DNA from 4 places in the Arthrobacter sp. NPDC056727 genome. Region 1 is predicted to be linked to each of the others. Evidence: riboswitches for the same ligand, from Rfam matches in the RefSeq annotation. Region 1 holds a riboswitch; each other region holds the start of a gene.
What was found. A riboswitch is a leader RNA that binds a small molecule or an ion and turns the genes downstream of it on or off. The one in region 1 is predicted to bind thiamine pyrophosphate.
Positions count from the first base shown of each region.

Region 2: it holds a riboswitch for thiamine pyrophosphate, as region 1 does, so the genes downstream of both, ACFRAH_RS10760 (bifunctional hydroxymethylpyrimidine kinase/phosphomethylpyrimidine kinase) here and ACFRAH_RS20445 (ECF transporter S component) in region 1, are expected to answer to the same signal.
Region 3: it holds a riboswitch for thiamine pyrophosphate, as region 1 does, so the genes downstream of both, thiC (phosphomethylpyrimidine synthase ThiC) here and ACFRAH_RS20445 (ECF transporter S component) in region 1, are expected to answer to the same signal.
Region 4: it holds a riboswitch for thiamine pyrophosphate, as region 1 does, so the genes downstream of both, thiO (glycine oxidase ThiO) here and ACFRAH_RS20445 (ECF transporter S component) in region 1, are expected to answer to the same signal.

Region 1 covers NZ_JBHTZA010000026.1:43,047-50,283, forward strand. Annotated here, with positions in the region: gene ACFRAH_RS20435 (DUF4235 domain-containing protein) at 78-341, opposite strand; gene ACFRAH_RS20440 (heme-degrading domain-containing protein) at 417-968, opposite strand; TPP riboswitch at 1,089-1,232, shown strand; gene ACFRAH_RS20445 (ECF transporter S component) at 1,305-1,925, shown strand; gene ACFRAH_RS20450 (ABC transporter ATP-binding protein) at 1,925-3,556, shown strand; gene ACFRAH_RS20455 (energy-coupling factor transporter transmembrane component T family protein) at 3,553-4,356, shown strand; gene ACFRAH_RS20460 (hypothetical protein) at 4,513-5,403, opposite strand; gene ACFRAH_RS20465 (UDP-N-acetylglucosamine 1-carboxyvinyltransferase) at 5,643-7,166, shown strand.
Region 2 covers NZ_JBHTZA010000008.1:206,333-213,569, forward strand. Annotated here, with positions in the region: gene proB (glutamate 5-kinase) at 1-67, opposite strand, end outside; gene obgE (GTPase ObgE) at 132-1,721, opposite strand; gene rpmA (50S ribosomal protein L27) at 1,839-2,102, opposite strand; gene rplU (50S ribosomal protein L21) at 2,162-2,470, opposite strand; gene ACFRAH_RS10760 (bifunctional hydroxymethylpyrimidine kinase/phosphomethylpyrimidine kinase) at 2,797-4,266, opposite strand; TPP riboswitch at 4,357-4,453, opposite strand; gene ACFRAH_RS10765 (Rne/Rng family ribonuclease) at 4,642-7,237, opposite strand, start outside.
Region 3 covers NZ_JBHTZA010000004.1:337-7,573, forward strand. Annotated here, with positions in the region: gene ACFRAH_RS04955 (RNA-binding protein) at 1-55, opposite strand, end outside; gene rpsP (30S ribosomal protein S16) at 57-470, opposite strand; gene ACFRAH_RS04965 (hypothetical protein) at 664-1,098, opposite strand; gene ACFRAH_RS04970 (VOC family protein) at 1,187-2,062, opposite strand; gene ACFRAH_RS04975 (amidohydrolase family protein) at 2,142-3,224, opposite strand; TPP riboswitch at 3,321-3,428, shown strand; gene thiC (phosphomethylpyrimidine synthase ThiC) at 3,424-5,253, shown strand; gene ACFRAH_RS04985 (alpha/beta fold hydrolase) at 5,259-5,993, opposite strand; gene ffh (signal recognition particle protein) at 6,050-7,237, opposite strand, start outside.
Region 4 covers NZ_JBHTZA010000025.1:24,772-32,008, reverse strand. Annotated here, with positions in the region: gene moeB (molybdopterin-synthase adenylyltransferase MoeB) at 1-252, opposite strand, end outside; gene ACFRAH_RS20100 (TetR/AcrR family transcriptional regulator) at 337-1,005, shown strand; gene ACFRAH_RS20095 (DUF3107 domain-containing protein) at 1,062-1,286, shown strand; gene ACFRAH_RS20090 (hypothetical protein) at 1,295-1,597, shown strand; gene ACFRAH_RS20085 (4a-hydroxytetrahydrobiopterin dehydratase) at 1,594-2,292, opposite strand; gene ACFRAH_RS20080 (thiazole synthase) at 2,351-3,145, opposite strand; gene thiS (sulfur carrier protein ThiS) at 3,151-3,387, opposite strand; gene thiO (glycine oxidase ThiO) at 3,422-4,798, opposite strand; TPP riboswitch at 4,789-4,910, opposite strand; gene thiE (thiamine phosphate synthase) at 4,938-5,642, shown strand; gene ACFRAH_RS20060 (ferritin-like fold-containing protein) at 5,652-6,338, opposite strand; gene ACFRAH_RS20055 (RNB domain-containing ribonuclease) at 6,380-7,237, shown strand, end outside.

The sequences.
Region 1 (7,237 bases):
GCCGTGCTTGGGGAAACCCGGTCGTTGGCAGGAAGAGGCTGCGGGCAGCCCACCCGATGTTGGGGGGGGCGACGGCCCTAGACGATGTCCTGGGTCTTGGCGAAGCGGGTGATGGCCCGCTGCGTGCCGCGGTTGGCCAGCACCTGGATCACGGCGCTCACAGAAGCGGAGACGAGGGCGAACGTCAGGGCGGTGCGCAGCGTTGTGGGGACGTCGTCCTTGTCGCCCTTGGGGGGCTTCTGCCCCGTGACCTTTTCCCAGATGGTGTCGACGGCCTTGGTGCCGGCGAACCCTGCAAGCAGGCTGATGCCGGTGCCAAGCAGTTTGATGAAGAAACTCATTCCGGAACTCCTCGCGAGATGAACACTGGTTGTTCCCTAGCCTATCCGCATGGAGCAGCCTGTCCGCGTGAAGCGTCAGCCCAGCCGCATGGAACGGTGGATTTCCCGCAGGGCCCGCACCACGAGGTCATGGTCCGCCTTCTGCGGCAGCCCGGACACCGTGACCACGGCCACCGCCCCCACATCCCGCACATAGACGGGGAAGGCTCCGCCGTGGGCGGCGTAGGTGGACTGGTCGAACCACGCGTTGTCCTCGATCCGTCCCCCGCCGACGCGGCCGCGCAGTCCCACCAGCAGCGACGGCTCCTCGTAGCGCACGGCAGTCCGCTGCTTGGCCCGCACCCAGCCATCGTTGTCCGGTGTGGCACCCTCGAGCGCCACGTGGAAGAGGACCTGTTGGCCTTTGGTGATGTCGATGGCGATGGGCAGGTTCTCTTCCTTGCCGCGTTCCACCAGTTCCAGGCCCAGCGCCAGGGCGTCGTCCTTGCTGAACCTGGGAAACTGCAGTTCGGCGATCTCACCCTCGATCTGGCCGATCAGGGCTTCCAGGGATCCCGCGGGCTGTTCCTCGGTGGAATCGGGGTCAAAGGCGGGCAGGGCAGGGCTGCCGGAGTCCTGTAGCGTCATGGCCCCAATGTACTCCGCACGGCTGTCCCGGCAGCGCAGGGACGTCTCCCGGATTGTGACGGCGGCCCCGGGATTCCGGGGCCGCCGGGGTGTAAACTGGACCAGCCCACAAGGGCAGATTTATCACGACAGGGGAGCGCCGCCGTCGGGATGCAAAGGCAACTGCCAGCGCAACCGCGGATGGGCGCTGAGAGTGCGGACCGCCGCAGACCCTCGAACCTGATCCGGCTAGTACCGGCGCAAGGGAGTCGAGTTCTCAGAGCGCCCGGCAGCAGGAGGCCCAGCCACCGGCGGCCGGGGGAACGCTTTCCCCTCCTGTTCCTCAGGAGGACCATCATGACAACTGCATCAATCAGGAAGACCAGCTATAACTGGCGCGTTGCGGACATCGTGGTGGCGGCGCTCATCGCCGTCGCCGGCGGGGTTATCTTCTGGGCCTGGTCCCAGGGCGCCAACGTCATCTCCACTCCCGTCAACGCCGTCTACCCGCCCCTGACCGGCCTGTATGCCGGCGGCTGGATGATTCCGGCGGTCCTGGGCATGCTCATCATCCGCAAGCCCGGCGCTGCCCTGTTCTGCGAAACGGTCGCCGCCACGGGCGAGCTCCTCATGGGCTCGCAGTACGGCACCACGGTGCTGATCTCCGGCGTCCTCCAGGGCCTCGGCGCGGAGCTCGTGTTCGCCGCCCTGGTGTACCGGAAGTTCAACCTCCCGGCTTCTCTGCTGGCCGGCGCCGGCGCGGGCCTGTTCTGCGGACTTAACGACTCCTTCGCGCCGTGGGGCTGGAACATCGCCTACAGCGGAGGCGACAAGCTCGCGTACATCGTGTTCTGCGCCATCTCCGGCGCGGTCATTGCCGGCGCCCTGTCCTGGATCGCCACCCGCGGCCTGGCCAGGACCGGCGTGCTGAGCTCCTTCGCGTCGCGCAAGGCAGCCACGGAGCCCGTCTTCAACTGATGCCCGCTTCCCACGACGGCGGCGTCCGCCCCGCCGCGGTACACGCCCGCGGCTGGGGCTGGCGCCACGCCGGCCGCACCAAACCCGCCGTCCACGCGCTCGACCTGGACATCCGGCCCGGTGAGCGTGTCCTGCTGCTCGGCCCGTCAGGGGCCGGCAAGTCCACGCTGCTCCACGCCCTGGCCGGGGTGCTGGGGGACAGCGACGCGGACAGCTCAGTGATCGGCGCCGGGAACCAGGACCCCGACGACGCGGACGAGAGCGGCGAGCTGCTCATCGACGGCGCGTCCCCGCGGGCGCAACGGGGCCGCGCCGGACTCATGCAGCAGGACCCTGAAACCCAGGTGGTGCTGTCCCGCCTCGGCGACGACGTCGCCTTCGGCGCCGAAAACCTGTCCGTGCCCCGCGACGAGATCTGGCGCCGGGTGCACGAGGCACTGGACGACGTCGGACTGTCCCACCTGCCGCTGAACCACCCGACGTCGTCCCTGTCCGGCGGCCAGAAGCAGCGCCTGGCGCTCGCCGGCATCCTGGCCATGCGCCCGGGGCTCATCCTCCTGGACGAGCCGACCGCCAACCTCGACCCCGCCGGGGTCCTGGAGGTCCGGGACGCGGTGGGCCGTTGCCTCGACAAGACCGGCGCCACCTTGGTGGTGGTGGAGCACCGTGTGGCGGCATGGAAAGACCTGGTGGACCGGATCGTGGTCCTGCAGCCGGGTTCCGCCGCGAGCGGGGCAGTGCTGATCGACGGGACCCCGGACGAGGTCCTCGAACAGGCCCGCGGAATGCTCACCGCCGCCGGCGTCTGGGTCCCGGGCTACGTTCCGGAAACCCGGCGCCGCTCCGCCGGGCTGGCTACGCCGCCCTCCGGGAGCGATGCCGGCCAGCTCCTGCTGGCCGCGGAAAAGCTCGCGGTCTCGCGGGAACGTCCCCGGCGCCGCGGCTTCCGTTCTGTGCCCCCGGTGCCGGTTCTGCGGGACGTCACCGCACAGGTCCGTGCCGGTGAGGCGCTGACTGTCACGGGTCCCAACGGCGTTGGCAAATCCACCTTCGCGCTGACCCTCGCCGGGCTGCTTCCGCCCGTGGACGGCAAGGTCTCCGCGACCGTTGAGCTGGGCGCCGGCGCCGGCATCGACCCCTACAAATGGAAGCCCGAGCAGCTGATCTCCCGGATCGGCACGGTATTCCAGGAACCCGAGCACCAGTTCGTCACCGGCCGCGTCCTGGACGAGCTGCAGTTCGGGCCGCGCCATCTGGGCCACGGCGAGGAGCGCGTCGACGAGCTGCTGGAGCGCCTGCGCCTCACCCATCTGGTGGACGCCAACCCGTACACCCTGTCCGGCGGGGAGAAACGCCGGCTGTCCGTGGCCACTGTCCTGGCCGCCCACCCGCAGGTGCTTGTCCTGGACGAGCCCACTTTCGGACAGGATGCCAACACGTGGGCGGAGCTTGCCTCGTTCCTCTCCGAACTGCTCGACGCCGGCACGGCCGTGGTGTCCGTGACGCACGACGAGGAGTTCACCCATGTCCTCGGCGGGACCGAGCTGCGGCTGGGCTCCGGCGGCAGGGCCGAACCGCGGGCTGCAGGGCAGAGGCAAGCCCAACCGACGTCAGAACAGGCGGCGCCATGAGGGAAGTCCTGACACTCGCCGGAAACCGGGCGGTGCTGACGCGCGCCAATCCGCTGGCCAAATTCGCCGCGGTCTTCCTCATTACCCTGGCCCTTGCGCTGTCCATCGACTGGATGTCAGCGTCGGTTGCCCTGGTGTGCGAACTGCTGCTCTTTCCCCTGGCCGGGCTGACGTTTTCGCTGCTGTGGCAGCGCGGCTGGCCGCTGATCCTCGCTGCCGCCGCAGGCGGCTGGAGCACCTCCATCCTGGCGCCGGACAGCGGAAGGATACTGCTCGACGTCGGACTCTGGTCCATGAGCGAAGGTTCCCTCCAGCTGGGGCTGGGTTTCCTGCTGCGGGGCCTTGCCATTGCACTGCCCGCGGTGCTGCTCATGAGCTGCACGGATCCCACCGACCTCGCGGACGCCCTGGCGCAGAAGGCACGGCTGCCGCACCGCTTTGTGCTGGGGACGCTGGCAGCCATGCGGCTGGTCGGGCTGATGGCCGAGGAATGGCAGACCATCGGCATGGCCCGGCGCGCCCGCGGCGTGGGGTCCCGCGGCAATCCCTGGCAGCGGATACGGGCTACCCTGGGGCAGAGCTTCGGACTCATGGTCCAGGCCATCCGCCGTGCCACCCGGCTCGCCGTGACCATGGAAGCCCGCGGGTTCGGCGGGGCCAGCCGGACCTGGGCGCGCGTGTCCACCTACAGCGTGCTGGACATCTGGGTGGTGCTGGGCGGAGTCCTCATCGCCGCCGGCGCCGTGGCGGCTGCGCTGTGGGCCGGAACGTGGCACATGGTGTGGCTGGAGGGTTCCTAGCCTGCCCGCACCCCGTCTTCGGGCGGAAGCGAGCCGGCAAACCCCACCAGCCTCCCGCCGTCGACCGCAACATGGTGCCGGCCCGCATGCGGGCCGGCCAGAAGGTGCCGCCAAAGGGCCGGCCGCCCTTCCACGGGGCCGAGTCTATGCGGCAGCTCAGATGCAGGAGTGGTCGTAGTCGAAGCCGCCGGCCACGAACTGGGTGAGGACCACCTGGCCGCCCGCGGTGAGGGGCGCCGCGGAACACATGTCGTTGGCCTGGGCGGCGGAGCGGGCCCCGGCAAGCCAGCTTGGCAGCGTGTAGAGGCTGCTGGCCGAACCCACCTCGCCGACGATCTGTCCCCACTGCCGGGCGGAGGAGTAAATGCCCACGCTGGCGCCGATGCTGTGGAAAAAGTCCGTCATGCCCTCGAGGTCCGCCCGGTTGGCGTTCCTGTCGCCTGACCAGCTGTTGCCCGTCTCAACGTCCAGCCACCAGAGGTACGTCCCAGGCTCGGAGATGGTGCGGAGGTAGGCGTCATCGAAGGCCTTCGCGTACCCGTACATGTAGGCGCAGGCGGCGTCCTCCTTCCCCCGGCAGTCACCGTAGGGATTGGCCACCACCTTGCCACCGTACTCGTTGTTCGTCGGCCACCAGGATCCGCGCAGCCCGGGATTGGCGGTGTTCACGTAAAGCGCCAGGGGTGGCTGGCCGGTTCCGCCGCCCGCGTCGTCCGCCCAGTCAAGCTGCTGGTGGAGGCAGGGATTGGTGGTGTTGGCGAGTCCGTTGTTGACGCCGACAATCGCGAATGCCGGGTCGTCCGGCAGGTCGGCGCTGCACTGCGGCCAGGAGACATCGTTGCCCGGCCCGGCATCGTCTCCGCCGGAAGCAGCGGACGCCTTGGGGGACGGCTGGGTGACGGTCGATTCGGGTGCCGGCGGCGCGCCGTCGTCGAGCCTCGGTCCCGGAATGAAACCAACAGCTGTCGCCACCAGAAAGGACAGCAGCGCTGAAGCCCGGCGCCCGACGGGGCGTTTCCTGCCCAGCAGGGCGGAGCTGAAAAACACGGCGGCCTCCCGTTCCCTTGTGGCCGCAACAGGTACCGCTAGCTTGCTCCCGGATACGCGCGCCGGTCAAGGCAGGCACCTGGCACATGCCGAGGGCTGGGAATGCCGCCACGGATGCTGTCACACGGGCGTGGCACGTGGTGGAAAGTTTATGCATGTAACGGGTAAAACAAGGGCCAAAGCGGCGCGCAATGGGCGCGATAAGCGACGAAATAACTCACATCTGATATATTTATTCCATGACTCAACAGACCGCTGAACATGTCGGCCTTCTGCTCCGCGACGCCCGCAGCCAGAAGGGGTGGACCCAGGGCCAGCTGGCCGCGGAACTCGGCACCAGCCAGAGTGCCGTCGCGCGCATGGAGCAGGGAAAGCAAAACCTGAGCCTGAAAATGATCCAGCGCCTGGAGGCGATCTTTGGCCGCAGCATCGTCCAGCTCGGCAAACCGCAGATGACCCACCTCCGCGTGGAGGGCGGCCGGACGCTCTCCGGGTCCGTTGACGTCAACACCAGCAAGAACGCCGGTGTCGCACTGCTCTGCGCCAGCCTCATCAACCGCGGCACCACCACGCTGCGCAGGCTGGCCCGGATCGAGGAAGTCAACCGCATCGTCGAGGTGCTGAGCAGCATCGGCGTCGAATGCACCTGGCTCAACGACAACGACCTCCGCCTCCGCCGGCCCGCAGACCTTGACCTGGAATCCATGGACGTCGAGGCCGCCCGCCGGACCCGCAGCGTCATCATGCTGCTGGGCCCGCTGCTGGATGAGGCCGGCGAATACCGGCTGCCCTACGCCGGCGGCTGCGACCTGGGCATCCGCACCGTGGAGCCGCACATGCAGGCGCTGCGGCAGTTCGGCCTGTCCGTGGAGGCCAGCTCGGGCTTCTACTCCGTACAGGCGCCGCCGACCGACACGTTTGACAGGTCCTTCGTGCTGACCGAGCGGGGCGACACTGTTACCGAGAACGCCATCATGGCCGCCGCCCACCGCTGCGGCACCACCGTCATCCGCAACGCCAGCCCCAACTACATGGTCCAGGACCTCTGCTTCTACCTGCAGCGGCTGGGAGTGGAGATCGACGGCGTCGGGACCACCACGCTGAAGATCACCGGCAAGCCGACCATCGACGTCGACATCGAATACTTCCCCTCGGAAGACCCCATCGAGGCGATGAGCCTGATCACCGCCGGCGTCGTCACCAACTCTGAGGTGACCATCCGCCGCGTGCCCATCGAATTCATGGAGATCGAGCTGGCCACGCTGGAACAGATGGGCCAGCAGCTGGAGGTCTCCGGCGAGTACATGGCCCGCAACGGCCGCACCCGGCTCGTTGATGTGACCACCAAGCCCTCCGAGCTGAGCGCGCCGGAGGACAAGATCCACCCGATGCCGTTCCCCGGGCTGAACATCGACAACCTGCCGTTCTTCGCGGTGATCGCCGGCAACGCCGAGGGCCAGACCATGATCCATGACTGGGTCTACGAGAACCGCGCCATCTACCTGACGGAGCTGAACAAGCTGGGCGCCAGGATACAGCTGCTGGACCCGCACCGGATCTACGTCAACGGACCCACGCGCTGGCGTGCCGCGGAGGTGGGCTGCCCGCCCGCGCTGCGCCCCGCTGCCTGCCTGCTGCTGGCCATGCTGGCCGCCCGCGGCGTGTCCGAACTGCGCAACATTTACGTCATCGAGCGCGGCTACGAGGACCTCGCAGAACGGCTCAACACCATCGGCGCCAAGATCGAGTACTTCCAGGACTGACGTTCATTTAGGCGCGAACGTACATTTGTGGCCCCTGGGAAGCGGTTCCCAAGGGCCACAACTGTACGTTC
Region 2 (7,237 bases), on a different contig from region 1:
CGCCCTTGATGCTGGTAAGGGACGACGATCCTACTTTGACCACAATCCGGCGTGCCCTGGCGAGCATGCTGCGGTCGTCGGTCCTGGGTTCCTCGATGACAATTGCGGAAGAATCGGTCACGTGTGCGGGTTCACTCCTCATGTTCGGTGTTCAGCCCGCTCTCCTTGAGGGGCTGGGCAGCCCGGCGGGCGCTGACGGACTCGGTCCAGATGCCGGCTTTGCGTTCGGCTTCCAGCTCTGCCCGTGCCGCCGCCTTCGCCTCGCGCCGTTCGATCTGTTCCTCGCGCTTCTGGCTGCGGGTGGGACGGTCACCGATGTCAGCGAACCGGACGTCCGTGCCGCGCGGCGAGGCGAGCAGCTCGGCGCCTGCCATCATGGTGGGCTCCCAGTCGAACACCACGCCGTCGTCCTCGCCGATCACCACGGTGTCGCCGGGCTTGGCGCCCTGCTTGAACAGCTCGGTTTCGACGCCGAGCCTGGCCAGGCGGTCAGCGAGGTAACCAATGGCTTCCTCGTTGGTAAAGTCCGTCTGCTTGACCCAGCGCACGGGCTTCTCGCCCAGGACGCGGAACAGCGGCTCCAGGTTCTTTTCCTCGCGGCGGATCCGGAAGCCGGTCTCGTTGACGGCGCGGGGCCGCAGTACCGGGGCATGTACCTTCGGTGGTGCGGCTTCCACGGTGTCACGGGCGGCCTTGACGATCTCTGCCATGGCGAAGCCGAGCTGGCGAAGGCCTTCATGGCTCGTGGCTGAAATTTCGAATACACGGTAGCCGCGGGACTCCAGCTCCGGCCGGACGAACTCGGCCATGTCCTTGCCGTCCGGCAGGTCCACCTTGTTGAGTGCCACGAGCCGGGGGCGGTGGTTGAGCGGGACAACTTCGCCGTTCGTGCCGGCGTAGCTCGAGTCCACCGCATATTTTTCGAGTTCGGTTTCGATAATTGCGAGGTCGGAGAGCGGATCTCGGTCAGATTCCAGCGTACCGCAGTCCAAAACGTGCACCAAAGCCGCGCAGCGCTCGACGTGGCGGAGGAAGTTGTGGCCCAGGCCCTTGCCTTCGCTTGCGCCCTCGATGAGTCCCGGAACGTCGGCAATGGTGAAACGGACGTCGCCGGCCTGGACCACGCCCAGGTTGGGGATGAGGGTGGTGAAGGGGTAATCGGCGATCTTCGGACGGGCGGCGGACATGGCCGCGATCAGGCTGGACTTGCCGGCGGAGGGGAAACCCACCAGGGCAATGTCCGCGATCGACTTCAGCTCCAGGACGATGTCACTGGCGTCACCCTCGATGCCGAGCAGCGCGAAACCTGGCGCCCGGCGCTTCTGCGAGGACAGCGCGGCGTTGCCCAGGCCGCCTTGGCCGCCGGAGGCCGCGATGAACTCGGTGCCTTCGCCGACGAGGTCAGCCAGGACCTTTCCGTCTTTAGTCTTGACGACGGTGCCCTCGGGTACCGGGAGCACCAGGGTTTCGCCGTTCTTGCCGCCGCGCCAGTCGCCCATGCCGGGGCCGCCGTTCGTGGCGTGCCGGTGCGGGGCGTGGTGGTAGTCCAGCAGCGTGGTGGTCTGCGAATCAACGCGAAGGATGACGTCGCCCCCGTCGCCGCCGTTGCCGCCGTCGGGTCCGCCGAGCGGCTTGAACTTCTCACGGTGAACGGAGACACAGCCGTGGCCGCCGGTACCGCCGGATACGTGCAGTACTACCCGGTCTACAAAGCTCGCCACGTGAATCTCCTCTGTTGCTGAATCCGGCCGCCCTGGACGTCCAAATCGATTGTAATGCGGTTAAAAGAACAGTGGAGCGAGCCATCATGGCCCGCTCCACCGGTTCAGAACTTGTTGTTACTCTGCAGCTGCAGCAGCAACGATGTTGACGACCCGACGGCCGCGGCGTGTGCCGAATTCAACGGCACCTGCCTGCAGTGCGAACAGGGTGTCGTCGCCGCCACGGCCAACGCCCGCACCGGGGTGGAAGTGGGTGCCGCGCTGGCGGACGATGATCTCGCCAGCGGAAACTACCTGGCCGCCGAAGCGCTTGACGCCGAGGTACTGGGCGTTGGAGTCACGACCGTTGCGAGTGGAGCTCGCGCCTTTTTTGTGTGCCATTTGAAATGCCTGCCTTTAATTCTGGTGAAACTGCTGGGAGCCTGTTCAGTAACCGGTGGTTACTTGATGCCGGTGATCTTGACCTTGGTCAGTTCCTGGCGGTGACCCTGGCGCTTCTTGTAACCGGTCTTGTTCTTGAACTTCTGGATGACGATCTTCGGACCACGGAGGTCCTGGAGGATCTCAGCCGTAACAGTCACCTTGGCCAGGTCAGCAGCTGCGGACGTGACCTTGTCACCGTCTACCAGGAGCAGCGCGGGCAGCTCAATGGTGCTGCCAGCTCCACCGGCGACGCGGTTCAGGGTAACGAAGTCTCCAACAGAAACCTTCTCTTGGCGGCCGCCTGCGCGGACAATCGCGTACACCACTTGGGAACTCACTTCTCTCGACGTTTATTACTAAATTTGCGTGCGGAACCCGGGTCCGGAATTGGCCTGGTTCTCGCTGTGCCTCAACGCCGTGGATTTCCCGGGGGAACCCGTGAGCTATCCCAGGAACAAGTCCGACTGGACGTCCCGGGTCATAACCCAAGTGTTGGCGTAAGCACCGAAGATCCAGAATACGCTAATTCCGTCGTCGGCCGCAAATGAGGCTGGCACCGGCGGGTTGCCCGTGATAGGCGCCACAGAGGCCGCCGTTCCGGACATCCGGTGCCGTGCGCGACTATCCTACCCGTAGGAGGACCCGCTTTCGTTCAGCTGTGCCGGGTCGGCGCGTCGAAGAACTCCACTTCGAACCGGCATGACTGCCGGAAGGCGGTGATCATCGCGTTCCGCTCCCCCGCCGACGCGGCGCGGCCGGCGTCGTCGGCTATTTCTATGGCCCGCAGGGTGGCCGCAGCGAAGTCCTCATCGGCATATGTCCGCAGCCACTCGGCGTACGGATGCCCGGCATGCGCCCCGGCGGCCACGTACTCCGCTTGCAGCGTCTCCCCCACTTCGGCGTACAGCCAGAAGCAGGGCAGGACCGCGGCCACCAGCACGGCGTAGCTGCCGCCCGCCGAGGCCGCCAGGAGATGGTCGACATAGGCCTTCGTGACCGGTCCCAGCTCCGTCTGCACTGTGCGCGTGCTGAGCCAGTTGCGGTGCAGTTCCGATTCAACTTCCAGGCATTGCTGGGACGACCGTGCCCAGAACAGCTGCTCGGCCTCGGTCGGGGCCAGGGCGCTGGCCCGGGCGAGGACGCGGGAGTAGCCGTTGAGGTAGATGGCATCCTGGGCGAGGTAGTAGGCGAATTCCTTCTCTGCAAGAGTGCCCTCGGCAAGCCCGCGGATGAAGCCCAGGCCGTAGATGGCTTCCAGATCGGCCAAGGTCTCGCCACGCAGCTGTTCTGCGAACGCGCCCCTCCGTTCGGGCTGGGCCAGATGGTGGAAATGGTTGATCGGTCCGTTGCCGGCACCGACCTCCAGCAGCCCGGATGTGCGGAGCGCCCCGGCGAGCCATGGCTTAACTGCACGCAGTGACGCCTCCCAGTCACCCAGCCGTGCCTGCGCGGTGGCCATGGCCGACGAGAGTGAGCATCCGGTGCCGTGGCTGTTCCGCGTGGGGATCCGCTCGCCCGCAACCTCCACCACCTCCGCGGACAGAAGCCCGGCGGTGTTGACGAGGGCGTCAGGGCAGGTTGAGCCGTTCAGGTGCCCGCCCTTGACGAGCACCGTGGCACCTGTCTGGTCCGCGAGGCGCCTGCCCTGGTCGAGGGCGGCGGCCCAGTCCGCGGCTTCCGGTTCCCCGAGCAGCATGGCCAGTTCGGGAAGGTTGGGGGTGATCAGGTCCGCGAGCGGCAGCAGCTGCCGGAGGGCAGCCTCCGCGGACTCCTGCAAAAGCCGGTCACCGCTGGTGGCCACCATCACCGGGTCCAGAACCACGACGCCGGGCCGCACCTTTTCGAGCCAGCTGCGGACAGCGCCGATCACCTTGTCATCGCCCAGCATGCCGATCTTTACGGCGTCCACCCGGATGTCGTCGCTGACAGCGTCCAGCTGGGCTGAGAGGAATGAGGCCGGCGGAACGTGCACGCCGCTCACGCCGGTGGTGTTTTGGGCGGTCAGGGCGGTTATCGCCGCCATCCCGTAGCCGCCGTGGGCAGCGATGCTCTTCAGGTCGGCCTGGATGCCTGCGCCGCCGGACGGGTCCGAGCCTGCGATCGCAAGGACCCGGGGAACCATGCGGGAGGCCGGAACGACCGGTGCCGCGGTTTCCAGCAGTGAATTGGCGGCGGCCGCGGGTGCGGGCAGGAGCGATGCTGATGACAGTGCTGTTGACAAAGAAGACATCCCTTCGCCGGTGCTAACCGGACAGGTTCAACGGGTTTGGATCTCAGCCGGCCCGTGCGCGGCACCCCGTGTCAGTCCTCCAGCCTAGCCGGTCGTCCGGCACAAGGCACCGAATTTCGTGTTTGCGACAGACCGGCGGCCAGAAGGCAAGGAGCCGAAAAGTCCCGGAACACGAAAGGCCTGGTACACGAAAGGTCCGGCACCGCAACGGCGGCGCCGGACCTTCCTTGTGGACTCAGGGGTCAGTCATTCCGGACCCCGGCCGGCTCAGAGTTCGGAGGCGGGAACACCGACCCCCAGAATGATCGGCTCGCCGGCCGGCCGCGTAGCCGCCTTGGCCGCGTGCGAATCGCCCGCCTCGGGTGCCTTGGCCTCGTGCGAGTGCCCGGCGGCGGCTGCCGGAGCAACCTCGTGGTGCTCCACGGATGTTTCGTTGGCTGCACCCTGGGGGCGGCTGGCGCTGCGGTTGCGGCGCGGACGTCGCCCGCGGGACGGCACGGCGGAGCTTTCGGCAGGCTGGCTTTCCGGCTGCCGGGCCGGCGGCAGTTGAGTTGCCGGCTGTACCGGCGCTTCTTCCTTCTCGGCGGGGGCAACCGGGCTGCCGAGGTGCGCGAAGGCCTCCTCCAGGCGGTCCAGCGTCAGGGCCGGCGCTTCCTTGGCCGGCTCTTCGCTGTGATCCACAAACGGAAGAATCACTTTCTCGCCGCCGAACGTCAGGACGGCTCCGGGACGCCCGGAGACGCTCTCCGTTTCCGGGGCACGGTGCACCACAGGGCTTTCCGGCGCGGCGGCCGCAGGTGCGGCCGGGCGCGTGGCTTCCCCTGGCGCTGCGGCGCTGTGCGCTGCCTCCTCGTGCAGGTGTGCGGCGTGCGCGGCTGCTGCGATGTTGGCGAGGGCAGCGCGCGTCGCTTCTGCCTTCGCGTGGCGCTCGGCTTCCGACGGTTCGGGGTGGTGCAGCGCCGCGGGGACGGCCGGCGCAGACTCTGACGGCTGTCCGCCCTTGCCGCGGCGGCGTTTCCGCTCCGGCCGGGCGGGGGGCTGAACCTCCGCGCGGTGTACGTGGTGCTCTGCGGCCACGGTGTTGGCGCGGCGGTGCTCAACGGGCTCGTCATGGGTAACGACGCCCCGGCCCGCACACGCCTCGCACTGCTCGCCGAAGACTTCCAGGAGGCCGGTGCCCATGCGCTTGCGGGTCATCTGCACGAGCCCCAGCGAGGTGACCTCGGCAACCTGGTGCTTGGTCCGGTCGCGGCCGAGGCACTCCACCAGCCGGCGCAGGACCAGGTCGCGGTTGGACTCCAGCACCATGTCGATGAAGTCGATGACGATGATGCCGCCGATGTCGCGCAGCCGCAGCTGGCGGACAACTTCCTCGGCAGCCTCGAGGTTGTTCTTGGTGACGGTCTCTTCGAGGTTGCCGCCGCTGCCGGTGAACTTGCCGGTGTTAACGTCAACCACCGTCATGGCCTCGGTCCGGTCAATGACCAGGGAGCCGCCGGATGGCAGGAACACCTTGCGGTCCAGCGCCTTGTGGATCTGCTCGTCGATGCGCCAGGCCGAGAAGATGTCCTCGTCCTTGGTCCACTTTTCGAGCCGGCCCACCAGGTCCGGGGCAACGTAGGTGACGTACGCCTCGATGGTGTCCCAGGCTTCGTCGCCGGACACGATCAGCTTGGAGAAGTCCTCGTTGAAGACGTCGCGCACAACCTTGATGGTCAGGTCCGGTTCGCCGTAGAGCAGCTCGGGGGCGAGGACCTTGGTGGACTTGGCCTGGCTTTCAATCCCCTCCCACTGGGCGCGGAGGCGGTTGATGTCATGGGTCAGTTCCTCCTCGGAGGCGCCTTCGGCAGCGGTGCGGACAATGACGCCTGCGTCCTCTGGGAGTCGGTCCTTGAGGATCCGCTTCAGCCTGTTGCGTTCGACGTCGGGCAGCTTGCGGGAGATGCCCGTCATGGACCCGCCGGGGACGTACACGAGGTACCGGCCGGGCAGGGAGATCTGGCTGGTCAGCCGTGCACCCTTGTGGCCCACCGGGTCCTTGGTGACCTGGACCAGGACGGAATCGCCGGACTTCAGCGCGTTCTCGATCCGGCGCTGCTTGCCCTCGAGGGTGGCTGCATCCCAGTTGACCTCACCGGCGTACAGTACGGCGTTGCGCCCGCGTCCGATGTCGACGAAGGCGGCCTCCATGGACGGCAGAACGTTCTGCACCTTGCCCAGGTAGACGTTGCCGATCAGGGAATCCTGCTGTGTCTTGGAGACGAAATGCTCCGCCAGGACGCCGTCCTCCAGGACGCCGATCTGGATTCTGTCGTCGCGCTGGCGGACGATCATCTGGCGGTCCACGGATTCCCGGCGGGCCAGGAACTCGGCCTCGGTGATCACCGTGCGGCGGCGGCCGGTGTCCCGCGATTCGCGGCGGCGCTGCTTCTTGGCCTCCAGGCGGGTGGACCCCTTGACGCTGGTCACGCGGTTGCTCGCCGGCGCCTCGCTGATGGTCCGGGGGGCGCGGACGCGGGTGACCGTGTTGGGGGGATCGTCTTCTCCCCCGCCGGTCAGTTCCAGGTCCTGGTCGCCGCGGCGGCGGCGACGGCGGCGGCGGGAGGTCACGCCGTCTTCCGGCTGCGCTTCCTCGTCCTCGGCGGCTTCGTCGGAAACGTCTGTCCCCTCATCGCCGTCGGTGATCTCACGGTCGGAACGGCTGCGGCCACGGCGTCCGCGGCTGCGCCGGCGGCGACGGCCGCCCTCGTCCTCCAGCTCGTCCTCGCCCTCCTCGTCGGCCGCCTCTTCCTTGGCGGCGGCGGGGCGGATGACGGTGTTCAGGTCAGGTGCCTGGAAGATGATCGATGTAACGGAGGCGGGC
Region 3 (7,237 bases), on a different contig from region 1:
CCTCAGGGGAGTCGACAATGCCGCGGACAAGGTGTTCGAGCGCTTCTGCCAGCAATTTACTCAGCCTCGGTGGTCTCTGCTTCAGCCTCGGCGGGGGCTTCCGATGCCTTGGCCTTCTTGGTGATGGCTTCCGGGATGATCACGGAACCCTTCTCCGGAGCAACGAATGCTTCCTTGTCGGCCTTGGTCTTCAGGGTGCCTTCCTGGCCCGGCAGACCCTTGAACTTCTGCCAGTCACCGGTGATCTTGAGGATCGCAGCAACCTGCTCCGACGGCTGCGCGCCGACGGACAACCAGTACTGTGCACGCTCGGAGTTGACCTCGATGTACGAGGGCTCCTCGGTGGGGTGGTACTTGCCGATCTCTTCGATGGCACGGCCATCACGCTTGGTGCGCGAGTCGGCAACAACGATGCGGTAGTACGGTGCGCGCATCTTACCGAAGCGCTTAAGGCGAATCTTTACGGCCACTTTTGTGGTCACTCCTGTTTCTGAAACGGGGTTGAACCCGCGTTCTGCACCCGTGGGGCGGGCCGTACTTGGGGGTTCGAAAAGGACAGGATCCGGACGCGGAGAGAGGGGCCACGCAGATCGAGTACCTGTTTATTGTGCCAGATCGTCCGCGTTATTTCGACTTGACATGCGGACGGACTCTTATTGCAGGCTAGGAAGACCAGACGTAGAGGCCGGTCCTGCTGTTTTCGTCCACGGTGCCGGCGAGTTCCGCCAGTTGCTGGACGTACTTCCGGGCCTCCGAAGCACCGAACGGCATGTCGTCCTCGGCCGCCCAGCGCTCGGCCACGTCGTCCAAAACGTTGCCCTCGCCCTCGGATTCATAGGTGAGGAGCTCAGCCAGCGCCCGGACCATCGCCGCGGGCACGCCGAGCAGGGAGTCGCTGGCCACGTCCACCATGGCCAGCTCGTAGTCCGCGCCCGCGGCATGCACCGCGGCGCCGGCGAAGTCGCCGAGCTGTTCGATCTCAAAATCACTGATGCCCGCAATCCGGATGCCGTCTCCGGCAGCGGCGCCGCCTTCCAGCGCCGCTGCGCGCTTGAGGGCGTCATTGTGGGTGGCAACAAACACTTCGGTGAAGGCCATGGATTCGTCCTCATTCCGTCGGCGGCGCATGCCCCGGCAGCGCCGGGGCTCTTCGAATGCCAGCCTAACCCAACCGGGTTCGCCGGGCTTATCGAACGGCGACGCGGAGCCGGTTCCGCCAGGGATCCTCGAAGCGGAGCTCGGCGCCGGTGTGGTGGGATTCGACGCCGGCGATCCTGAGGCGGTCGGCGAGGGCGCCGACGTCGTCGCCCGAGGGAACCTCGATCAGGACCTCGCCGAGACCGAGAGTGTCGCGGCGCGGCCCGGCGCCGCGGCTGTTCCAGACGTTCATGGCCATGTGGTGGTGGTAGCCGCCGGCCGACACGAAGAGGGCCTGGCCGTGCCAGCCCGCCGTCTTTTCGAACCCCAGGGTTCCGACGTAGAAATCATGGGCGGACTGCACGTCACCCACCTGCAGGTGGACGTGCCCCACCTCCGCGTCGGCGCCGCGCTGGCCTGCCACGGATTCCTGGGTGAGGTGGTCCTGCAGGTACTTCTGCGGCGGCAGCGCCACGTTGTCCATGACGACATTCTTGCCATCCCAGGACCAGGCCTCGCGCGGGCGGTCCCAGTAGAGTTCGATCCCGTTGCCTTCCGGATCGGTGAAATAGAACGCCTCACTCACGAGGTGGTCAGCGCTTCCCACAAAGGACTGCGGCTCGTACCGGGCCGCGCTGGCAATGGTGGCGGCAAGGGAGGACTGGTCCTCGAACAGGAGTGCGGTGTGGAAGAGGCCGGCCTCGCCGCTGCCAGGGATGTTGAGGCCCGGAGCGGGAGCGAGGTGCACCAGCGGCGTCGCCAGCCGGCCGAGGTAGAGGCCGCCGTCCTGCTCGGCGACGACGTCGAGGCCGAGGGCGCGCTGGTAGTAGTCGGTCATGACCTTCATGTCGCCCACCTTGAGCATGACGGTGCCCATGGTGAGGTCGGCAGGAAGCAAGTCCTGGCTGCTGTCTGCTGCTGTCATTGAATACTCCCGAAATGTCCGGACCACCGGATTTCGGTAGCCTCTACATCTCTAAATTACTTGAAGCTTCAATTTATTCCTAACGGACAATCCTGCCGCGCAGAATCACATGGCTGAGGTTTCGGATGGTCTCCGGCACGGCGCGCGGGTCCTCGCGGCAGACCACCACGTCGGCGTCCGCGCCCTCCGCCACGCCCTCGGCTCCCAGCCAGCGGCGCGCCCGCCAGCACGCCGCGTCCAGTGCCGCCGCTGCCGGCAGCCCGGCGGCGTGAAGTTCAAGGATTTCGTCCGCAATGCGTCCGTGCCGAATCACGCTGCCGGCATCAGTTCCCGCGTAGATTTCGACGCCGGCCTCGTAGGCTTCCAGGACACGCTCGCGGCGCCGGGCCCACAGTGCGCGCATGTGCCCGGCATACTCCGGGAACTTCGGCTCCGCCTGGGCCGCAATGTCGGGGAAGGTGGCGATATTGATGAGGGTGGGCACGATGGGCACCCGCTGCTCGACGAACCGGGGAATGTGCCTGGGCAGCAGCCCCGTGGCGTGCTCAATGCAGTCGATGCCGGCGTCGAGCATGTCATCCAGGGCGTCCTCGCCAAAGCAGTGCGCCGTGACCCTGGCCCCCTCGTCGTGGGCTGCCCGGACGGCGTCCCGCACGGCCGCGGCAGGGAAGGAAGGCGCGAGGTCGCCGGCGGCCCGGTCGATCCAGTCCCCCACCAGCTTGACCCAGCCGTCCCCTTCCCTCGCCTGCTTGCGTACCGCCTCCACCAGCCCCTCCGGTTCAACTTCGACGGCGAAGTTCCGAAGGTAGCGGCGGGACCGGGCAACGTGCCGGCCGGCCCGGATGATCCGCGGCGCATCAGGCCGCTGCTGCAGCCAGCGGGTGTCGCTGACGACCCCCGCGTCCCGCACCAGCAGGGTTCCGGCGTTGCGGTCCGTCATGGCCTGGTCATACGCCACGTCATCCTCAACGGCCCCCTCCGGGCCCAGCCCGATATGGCAGTGCGCATCCACGAACCCGGGCAGCACCCAGCCCTCCAGGACGGCGTCCGGCCGCTGGGCCGGCCGGCTGAACGTCAGTTTCCCGTCCACGGCCCAGAGCCCGCGGCGTTCCTCATCCGCTGCTGTGAGCACGGGTCCGCTGAATTCGATGATGTGAGCCATGGCACCAGCTTAATTGGCCGGCTCCAGCCTAATTGGCCCCCTGCACCCCCTCCTTCACAGATGGACAGGCACAAACCGGGCTGTGGTAGCTTCGTCTAACGACCACACGGGGGCCCCTGCAGGGGCTGAGATCAGGCTGGCGCAGCCTGCGACCGTTGAACCTGTCCGGGTAATGCCGGCGAAGGAAGTGAGCAGTAAATTGAGTACCCAGAAATCACAGCTGAGCCCTGCCCAAAATGAAGCGGCCCAAAATGACGCGGCCCAAGACGACACCGTCGCCGTCACGCAGTCGCTGAAATCCCATTCTCTGGCCTATCTGGAGGGCGACGGCCTGCGGGTTCCGGTAACGGAAATCGCCTTGGAGCCCTCACCGAACGGCGAGCAGAACGAGCCGCTGCGCGTTTACCGCACGGCGGGTCCGGGCAGCGACCCGGTGGTGGGCCTGGCACCGTTCCGTGCGGAATGGATTGAGGCGCGGGCGGACACGGAAACGTACGGCGGTCGTGAGCGCAACCTGCTCGACGACGGCAAGTCAGCCGTGCGCCGCGGCGCGGCTTCCGCCGAATGGAAGGGCGCCAGGCCGGTGCCCCGCCGTGCGGCGGACGGCAAGACGGTGACGCAGATGCACTATGCGCGCCAGGGTGTCATCACGCCCGAAATGCGCTTCGTGGCCCTCCGCGAGAACTGCGACGTGGAGCTGGTCCGCAGCGAACTCGCCGCCGGACGGGCCATCATCCCCAGCAACATCAACCACCCTGAATCCGAGCCGATGATCATCGGCAAGGCGTTCCTGGTGAAGATCAACGCCAACATCGGCAACTCGGCCGTCACCAGCTCCATCGCGGAGGAGGTGGACAAGCTGCAGTGGGCCACCCAGTGGGGCGCGGACACCGTGATGGACTTGTCCACGGGCGATGACATCCACACCACGCGCGAGTGGATCATCCGCAACTCCCCCGTGCCGATCGGCACGGTGCCGATCTACCAGGCGCTGGAAAAGGTCAACGGCGAAGCGAACGCGCTGACGTGGGAGATCTTCCGTGACACCGTCATCGAACAGTGCGAGCAGGGTGTGGACTACATGACCATCCACGCCGGCGTGCTGCTGCGGTACGTGCCCCTCACGGCGAACCGCGTCACCGGCATCGTCTCCCGCGGCGGTTCGATCATGGCCGGCTGGTGCCTGGCACACCACCAGGAAAACTTCCTCTACACCCACTTTGACGAGCTCTGCGAGATCTTCGCGAAGTACGACGTCACCTTCTCGCTGGGTGACGGCCTGCGGCCGGGCGCGACGGCGGATGCCAACGACGCGGCGCAGTTCGCCGAACTGGACACCCTGGCCGAGCTGACCCAGCGGGCCTGGGAGTTCGACGTGCAGGTGATGGTGGAGGGGCCGGGCCACATTCCTTTCCACCTGGTGCGTGAGAACGTGGAGCGCCAGCAGGAACTCTGCAAGGGTGCTCCCTTCTACACACTGGGCCCGCTGGTCACGGATGTGGCACCGGGCTACGACCACATCACCTCGGCCATCGGCGCCACGGAAATCGCCCGCTACGGCACGGCCATGCTCTGCTACGTCACCCCCAAGGAACACCTGGGCCTGCCCAACAAGGACGACGTGAAGACCGGCGTCATCACGTACAAGATCGCCGCCCACGCCGCCGACCTTGCCAAGGGGCACCCCGGCGCAAACGAGCGGGACGATGCGCTGTCCAAGGCCCGGTTCGAGTTCCGCTGGCGCGACCAGTTCGCGCTGTCGCTCGACCCGGTGACGGCCGAGTCCTTCCACGACGAGACGCTCCCGGCGGAACCCGCCAAGACGGCTCACTTCTGCTCGATGTGCGGACCCAAGTTCTGCTCCATGCGGATCAGCCAGGACATCCGGAACGAGTACGGCTCAGCCGAAGCGCAGGCCGCCCTCGCGGAGATGGCCGAGGGCATGCGCGAGAAGAGCGAGGAGTTCCTCGCTGCCGGTGGGAAGGTGTACCTTCCGGAGCTGCGGCTTCCCGAGTCAACCCGCAAGTAATTCTTCTAAGAGGCTCTCGGCGTCTGGCGCCGGCTGACCTCTGCGATGAATGACCTGATGTAGCGGTCACCTTCCGGTGAGTCGTGGGGCCGGTGCCCTCCCGCAGCAATGTGGTGGAGGGCACCGGTTTCGCGCAGGTAGCCGGCGATCTCCTCGTACAGCGGCTCCCAGCCGCCGGTGAGGACCAGGGTGGGCACGCCCGGCACGATCTGCAGCGGTGCCTGCCACGGCGGTGCCTGCAGGCGCAGCCGCCTGGCAGCGCGTTTCGCCTCGGGGGTACTGGGCTCCGGGGTGTCCGCGGCGAACGCGCGGCGTAAAAACTCACGCTCGTAGTCGTCGTCGCCGAGCTGGTGCCGGACCTCGAACAGCGGCTCCATCAGCGCCCGGTGTGCGGCGGTCGCCGGCAATTCGGCGGTGAGCGACAGGCAGGCCGGCTCCACGAGCGTCAGCGAGAAGACCAGGTCCGGGCGTTCGACGGCGGCCATCATCGCGGCGATCGCGCCCTGCGAATGCGCCACCACGTGGCCCCCGGCGGCTCCCCGGCCGTCGTCGGCCAGGGAACGCAGCACGATGCGGGCATCCTCGGCAAAGTCGGACTCCAGCGGCTCTGCCTCGGCGTCAAAGCCGTGGCGCCGCAGAAACAGGGCGTCGTACTGCAGGGCCATGCCGTGCTGGCGCGGCCACGCCGCGGAGCCGAAGGTACCGGCACCGTGGACGAAGACTACCCGCTGCTTATACATGACCCAACCTTATGGCAGCGGTCTGACATCGGCGCCGGCCGACATGACCGTGCGCCCTATTTGCCGCCCAGGAACTTGTCGAAGCCCTTGGGAAGGTTCAGCTCGGACGGATCGAAATCGCCCGACTGCTGGCCGAAGGCAGCTCCGGTGGGCACTGCCTTGGTCCCGGCGGCCCGCCTGGCCTCCGCTTCGCGAAGCTCCTGCGCCGCCTTGGCGGGGTTGCCGGAGCGGGCCTTCTTCTTGGGCGCGTTCTTGCCGCCCTTGCGGGCACCGCCTGCCCCCATGCCCGGCATGCCGGGCATTCCCGGCATCCCGCCGCCCTGGGCCATCTTCTTCATCATCTTCTGGGCCTGGGCGAAGCGCTCAAGCAGCCCGTTGACCTCGGACACGTGCACGCCCGAGCCGCGGGCGATGCGGGCCCGGCGGGAACCATTGATGATCTTGGGCGCCACGCGCTCGTGCGGAGTCATCGAGCGGACAATGGCCTCCACCCGGTCGATCTCGCGCTCGTCGAACTGCTCCAGCTGCTGCCGGATGTTCTGCGCACCGGGCATCATCATGAGCATCTTCTTCATGGAGCCCATTTTGCGGATCTGCTGCATCTGGGCGAGGAAGTCGTCCAGGGTGAAGTCCTCCTGGTCGGCGAACTTCTTCGCCATCCGGGCGGCTTCTTCCTTGTCCCAGGACTTCTCGGCCTGCTCAATCAGGGAGAGGACGTCACCCATGTCCAGGATGCGCGAGGCCATCCGGTCCGGGTGGAACAGTTCGAAGTCGTCCAGGCTCTCACCGGTCGAGGCGAACATCACTGGCTTGCCAGTGACCGACGAAACGGACAGCGCGGCACCGCCGCGGGCATCGCCGTCGAGCTTTGACAGCACGATACCCGTGAAGTTCACGCCTTCATCGAATGCCGTGGCCGTGTTAACGGCATCCTGGCCGATCATCGAGTCGATGACGAAGAGGACTTCGTTGGGCACGATGGCCCGGCGGATCTGGCGCGCCTGCTCCATCATGTCGGCGTCAACACCAAGACGTCCGGCGGTGTCCACGATCACGACGTCGTGCAGCTTCTGGCGTGCTTCTTCGACGCCGGCCCGTGCCACGGCGACGGGGTCGCCGGCCGGGTGCTCGAGTTCGGAGGTGGCACCCGGGTGCGGCGCGAAGACGGGAACGCCGGCACGCTTGCCCACAACCTGCAGCTGCGTCACGGCGTTGGGGCGCTGGAGGTCGCAGGCGACGAGGAT
Region 4 (7,237 bases), on a different contig from region 1:
GTCATCGTCGATGATGCCGATAGTCCCCACGCCGGCGGCGGCCAGGTACAGCAGCGCCGGCGAGCCCAGGCCGCCCGCGCCGATGACCAGCACCCGGGCGTTCTTCAGCCGCCTTTGGCCCAGTGCGCCGATTTCGGGAATGATGAGGTGCCGGGAATACCGCTCCACCTCTTCGGTGGAAAGCGCGGGCCCGGGATCGACAAGGGGGCCCGGGAGCGTGCGGACTGTATTTGCGGTGGACGGAGAAGCCATACTTCAATGTATGCCTGAAGATACCGCGCGGTCATATTACCCCCGGGTAAAGTGAAGTTAACTGAAAAGGAAAGAAGGCCAACAGTGGTTCATCATGCACCGGTTGATCGAACTCAGGCCGCGCAATCCAATGCCGGCACGGTCCGCGCCCCCGGCCAGCGCTCCGCCAGGCTGCCGCGCGATGAGCGCCGTGCCCAGCTGCTGGCCGCAGCCCAGGAGGTCTTTGTCGCCAACGGCTACCACGGTGCTGCGATGGACGAGATCGCGGAGACGGCCCATGTCAGCAAGCCCGTGCTTTACCAGCACTTCCCCTCGAAGCGGGAGCTGTACCTTGCCCTGCTGGACAGCCATCTCGAGGCACTGACCGAGCTCATGCTCGGGGCCATGAACTCCACCACGGACAACAAAGAGCGCGTGCAGGCCGTCATGCGCGCGTACTTCCGCTTCATCGACAGCGACGACCAGGCACACCGGCTGGTGTTCGAGTCCGACCTCATCAACGATGCCGACGTCAGCTCGCGCCTGGAAACGTTCAACAAGACGTTCGCGGAGGCCATCGCGCGGATCATCGCCGAGGACACCAAGCTGCCGCTTCTGGAGGCGCAGCTGCTGGGACGCGGCCTGGCCGGCATGGCCCAGGTCAGCGCCCGCTACTGGCTCGAAACGGACGGCAACCTCGACCTCGATGTGGCCAGCGACCTGATTTACCGTTTAGCTTGGCGCGGAATCTCTCGCTTCCCCAAAGAGACCTAGACTACAACTGAAACTACCTTTGAAATTTCAACCTTGACTGGCTGGGAGGCCCTGCTGTGGAAGTAAAGATCGGCATTCAGAACGTCGGCCGTGAAATTGTGCTGGAATCGGCTCAGGATGCTGACGCTGTAGCCAAAACCGTGGCCGAGGCCATCGCCAAGGGCAGCGAGCTGCGCCTGAACGACGAGAAGGGCCGCCAGATCATCATCCCGGCCAATGTCCTCGGCTACGTCGAAATCGGCGCAGAGGAAGTGCGCCGGGTCGGCTTCGGCGCCCTGTAGGCCCAGCCGTGCTGTCCCTCGCGATCGTGCTCCTGGTGACTGCCGCGGCCGGCTTCATCGTTTGGGCCAACGACAGGCGCCACACCAAGTACGGCGTCCTCCTGCCGGCCGGTACCGCCGCGGCGGTGGGCATGCTCGCCTGGATCATCTGCATCTGGGCGGGGCTGGGCTACCAGCCGGGCTTGACGTGGATACCGTGGGTCCTTCCCATGGTGGCCGGAAGCGGTGCCGCCCTGGCTGTTGCGGTCTACCTGGGCCGTGCGCGCGCCAGGCAGGACACCCAGCGGCTGACGGCAGCGCTGAAGATTTAGCCGGCTTCAGGTCCGGCAGGCTCTTCCGTGCCCAGGTCCGGCCCGTGGCCTTCCTCGGTGCACAGGCAGAGCCGGTTTCCCTGGGCATCAGTGACCACCACCCAGTTGGGTGCGTGGTCACTGTTCATTAAGGCCCCGGTTGCTGCCGTCTTCTCCAGGGCGGGGGCCGACTCGGCCTTCGAGCGGTGGATGTCCAGGTGCAGGCGGTTCTCGTTCGGAGTCGGGGTTTCCTGGAACCACAGGCCGGGTCCGCGGCCGTACGGGTCCACCAGGTCCCCGAACCGGCCCTTCCGGTAACCCAGGGCCACGCGCCAGACCTCGGAGATCTCCGCCGCGTCAGCCGTGTCGATGCCGATGTCCACTGACCGGTAGAGCCCGGGCTGGGCTTCGGCGCCGGCCGCGCCCGCGGCAGCACTGACCGAGGCGGCGGCTCCGGTGTCCCGGGTGGTCACCTCGCCCCCAGCGTCGTGGGAGCTGAACCGGATGAACACGCGGTTGTATCGCCAGTCCAGGTCCGGATGGTGGTCCAGATCCTCTGCAATACGCCCGACGGCGGCAATCAGCTCAAGCGCGACGGCCGCCGTCGGCGTTTTATAGACGGTGACCAGTCCGCCCAGCCGGTAACGCCAGTCCGGAAGGCCGGCGAGCGCTTCGTCGATCTGGGGTCGGGTGAGGATGCTGTCCCTGGCGGCCACGGCTGGCTCCTTGGAAGTACCTGGAGAGCCTGCCCGGAACCGTCAGGGCTGACCGGGCTTAGAGGAACTCCGCCCGGCCTTCCATGGCCGACGACGCCAGTGCATGCTCACGGCGCGGGATCCGCCCGCCCGCACGCGCCAGCCTACCGGCGATGACAGCGTGTTTGAAGGCCTCGGCCATGACTGCGGGGTTCTGCGCACGGGTGACGGCCGTGGCCAGCAGCACGGCATCGCAGCCCAGCTCCATGGCAAGCGCCGCGTCCGAGGCCGTACCGATTCCTGCATCCAGGACCACGGGAACGGACGCCCGGGAGACGATCAGCTCGATGTTGTGCGGATTGAGGATGCCCAGGCCGGTGCCGATCGGTGCACCCAGCGGCATGACGGCCGAGGCTCCCAGGTTTTCGAGCCGGAGCGCCAAAACGGGGTCGTCGTTGGTATAGGCGAAGACCTTGAAGCCGCGGTTGACCAGCTGCTCGGTGGCATCCACGAGTTCCACGGCATCCGGCAGCAGTGTGTGCTCGTCCGCGATGACCTCGAGCTTGACCCAGTCGGTCTCCAGCGCCTCACGCGCCAGCTCGGCCGTCATGACCGCGTCCCGGGCCGTGAAGCAGCCGGCCGTGTTGGGGAGGACGCGGATGTTGTGGTCCACCAGCAGCTGGAAGAGCGAGCCCGTTTCGGCAGGCGAATAGCGCCGCATCGCAACAGTTGTCAGCTGGGTGCCGGATGCAACCAGCGCCGTGCCGAGACCGTCCAGGCTCGGAGCGCCCCCGGTGCCCATGATGAGCCGCGACGCCAGCTCCACCCCGTCAATGACCAGGCTGTCTGCTGTTTCAATCAATGTTTCTGCCATCATGCTCATCCTCCTTGGACTGCCGTGACGAGTTCGATCTCGTCGCCCTCGGCGAGGGCGGTGCTGTGCCACTGGCTGCGCGGCACCACGGCCGCGTTCCGGGCCACCGCAACTCCCAGCCGGCGTCCGTCGGCGGCCTGTCCGCTGGCGGACAGGCGGCGTCCCGTGACCTGGCTGACAAGTGTGGTGACCGAGGCGCCCTCGCCTACTTCCTGTTCAATACCGTTCAAAGTGATGTTCATGCTGATTCCTTGTTTGGGTCAAATGTGACGTGCGTCATGCCGGAGTGCCCGCGGCGGCCGGGGTCACCCGCGGTGGTCGGTTCGGCGCCTGGCCCGGGACCGGGGTGAGCCCCGCGGCAGCGCCCCGGGCATCCGGGATCCCGGGGGAAAACCGGGCCGGCCGGAACGCGGCCCAGCGTGGGTCGGTAATGCCATCCATGAGCTGGCGGCAGATCGCCGCGGCGGCCGGGGTCAGCAGCACGCCGTGGCGGAAGAAGCCCGTGGCGATGATGAGGCCCGCCACGTCCGTGCCGGCATCCTGCCCACGTGCGGGTACGCATGCAGGCACACGGCCCAGCAGGGGCGCGTTGTCCGGAGTGCCCGGCCGTGCCCGGGCGGTGGCTTCGAGCAGTTCAAGTTCGGCGACGGCCGGCAGCAGCGCCTGCGCGTCACGAAGCAGCTGGTAGACGCCGCCGGCGCTGGTGCCCGGCACGCCGTCCTCGCGCTGGGTGGCACCGATCACCACGGTGCCGTCCTGGCGGGGCACGATGTAAACCGGGACGCCCCGCACCATGCCCCGGACGGTGGCAGTAAGCAGGGGCTGCAGGTGCGCGGGGACCCGGAGCCTGAGGATGTCCCCATGGACCGGGCGCAGCGGCAGCTGGAGCCCGTCCGGCAGGTGCTGCAGGTGCGCCGCGGCCAGGCCGTTGGCCACCACCGTCTCGGCCGCCCTGACAGTTCCGCCCCCGGCCAGCCGGACCCCGCAGACACTGCCGCCGTCCCAGAGCAGGCCGGCGGCGTGCTCCCGCACCGCGAACCCGTCGGCCGCCGCAATCTCCTGGCGCAGTAACTCCTGGCCAGAGCCGGCCAGCCCTGCGGCCAGCGCTTTCACAAGCCTGCGCGGATCCACCTGGTGGTCCGCCGGGATGTCCAGGGCGCAGGAGATTCCGGGGCTGAGCAGCGGCTCCCGGGAGCGTGCCTCGCGGATGGTCAGCGGTTCAACATCCAGGCCGTGGGTCCGCTGCACGTCCCGCAGGTCCATCAGGGCGCGCCGGTCGGCGGGATCCGCACCCAAGGCAAGGGTCGGCGTCGTGAGATACCCGGCGTCCCCGCCGGCAGTGAGCGTGGCGGCAAACTCCGGCCACCTGGCCGAGGACTCCAGCATCAGCTCCAGGAGCCCTTCCTCCTGGTAGTGCAGTTCGCTGACCGGGGCGAGCATCCCGGCCGCAGCCCAGCTTGCGCCGCTGCCGGGGGCTTCATCGATGAGCACCACCGAACGGCCGGAACGCCGCGCCTCCCAGGCGATGCCGTGGCCCACCACGCCCCCGCCGATGACGGCCACGTCTGCCTCGACTACTGTGCTGGCCTCAGCTGGTGTGCCGGTCTCAACTGATGTGGCGGCACAATCGTCGCCGCTGGATTCAGGATTCATGATTTCCTTCCCTACGCCGGTACTAACCGGATCAGGTCAAGCGGTCGGCTCTGACGCCCTCTCAGCCCTGCGCCATTTATGACATCGGCAACGGGCTCCCGCGGTACCTGCCCAGTTTAGAGGAACTAAGGTGGTTGCCATGACCGAGCACTCTGCCCACACCGCCGCCCGCCTGTACCTCTGCACCGACGCCCGCAAGGACCGCGGGGACTTTGCGGACTTCGTGGACGCGGCGTTTGCCGGCGGCGTAGACATCATCCAGCTGCGGGACAAGAGCATCGAGGCGGCCGAGGAACTCGAGCTGCTGGAGATCGTCCACGCCGCGGCCCGCAGGCACGGACGGCTTTGGGCCGTGAACGACCGCGCCGACATCGCGTCCATCGCCGGCGCACCGGTGTTCCACATCGGCCAGAAGGACCTGCCGCTGCGCGCTGCCCGGAAGCTGCTGCGCGATGCAACGGTGATCGGGCTGTCCACGCACAGCACGGAGCAGATCGATGCCGCCGTCGCCGCCGCCCACGGGCGCAGCGGCCTTGACTATTTCTGCGTCGGCCCGCTCTGGGCCACCCCCACCAAACCCGGGCGCGCCGCCGTCGGACTTGAGCTGCTGACCTATGCGGCGGAGGCTGTGCGCACCGCGAACGAGGAACGGGTGGGAGGCCTGCTGCTGCCCTGGTTCGCGATCGGCGGGATCGACCGAACCAACGTCGAGCAGGTCCTGGCAGCCGGAGCCAGCAGGATCGTCGTCGTCCGCGCAATCACGGAGGCGTCCGACCCGGCCGCGGCGGCGGCGGAACTGCTCGACGCGCTCGACGCAACGTCCCCGGCAGCCATCGCGCGATAGCCCGGCGCGCTACCCGCTCAGGCCCAGCTGGACCATCCGCTTGGAATGGTTTTCCGCGACCTCGGCGGTGATGCCGCGCACCAGTTCCCGTGCGGTGGCGTCCGTGGCGCCGGGTTCCGCCTCGACGAACAGTTCGCTCAGAAAGGCGTGTTCGTGGCCCACCCGCTGGGCCTGCGTGATCGCTTCACCGAGGAGGCGGCGGCCCCACAGCGCCAGCCTGGACGCGAGCCGGGGGTCGTCGGCCAGCGCTCCCCTGAGCCGCTCCCGGAGGACTGCCGTGGCCTCCTCGGACGACTGGATCTGCTCGATGACCTCCCGGGTTCCGGCATCCACGAACCGCGCGACAGCCTGGTAAAAATCGGCGGAAACGGTGTCCGCCACATACGCCTTCATCAGGGATTCGTACCAGTCCGCCGGGCGGGTCCGTTCGTGGAAGTGGTCCACGGCCGACTGGAACGGCAGCATCGCATCTTCGACGTCCACACCCATCTCCGCCAGCTTGGCACTCACCAGTTCGTAATGCTGGAATTCGATGACGGCGATCCTGCCGAGCACGGCACGGTCATGAAGCGTGGGCGAGTAGCGGGCGTCGGAGGACAGCCGTTCGAACGCGGACAGTTCGCCGTAGGCCATCACACCGAACAGGTCTGCAACGAAGCGGTCGTAGCGTGCGGTGCCAGCCGAGGATGTGCCCATAATCCAAGACTAACGGCGCAATTCGGGCTAACCTGATTTTCGTGTCACATCATCGGCTGTCGCCCAGCGTCCACGAGCAGACCAACGCGCTCGCGGACGCCCTGAGCGCGCTGCGGACGGAACTGGAGCTTCCCGGGGAGTTCCCCGAGGACGTGCTCAAGGAGGCCGAAGCCGCCGTTGCCGGCCGGGAATTCCCGGCCCTGGACCTGACCGGGGTGGAGTTCCTGACCATCGACCCGCCGTCGTCCACCGACCTTGACCAGGCCCTCTTCATCGAACGGCGCGGGGACGGCTACCGGATCCTTTACGCCATTGCCGACGTTCCGTCCTTCGTGCAGCCGGGCGGCGCGCTCGACGCCGAGACCCGGCGCCGCGGGCAGACGTTCTACGCCCCGGACGGCCGGATCCCGCTGCATCCGGAGGTCATCAGCGAGAACGCCGGAAGCCTGCTGGCCGGGCAGCTGTGCTCGGCCTTCGTCTGGGAGTTCGAGCTCGACGCCGCCGCGGAGGTGGCGTCCGTGCTGGTGCGCCGGGCTGCCGTGCGCAGCCGGGCCAAGCTCAACTACAAGGGTGTCCAGGCGGACCTCGACGCCGGCACGGCCCCGCCCATGCTCCAGCTCCTGCGCGAGGTGGGGCTCAAGCGCGTGGACCTGGAGCGCGCCCGCGGCGGGGCCAGCCTGAACATGCCGGAACAGGAGATCGTCCAGCTTCCCGACGGCGGCTACCGGATCGTGGCGGTCCCGCAGCTTCCGGTGGAGGACTGGAACGCGCAGATTTCGCTCATGACCGGGATGGCTGCAGCGTCCCTGATGCTCGAGGGCAAAGTGGGGATCCTGCGCACCATGCCGGCCCCCGATGAACGCTCACTCAGCCATTTCAAGCGGCAGACAGCAGCGCTC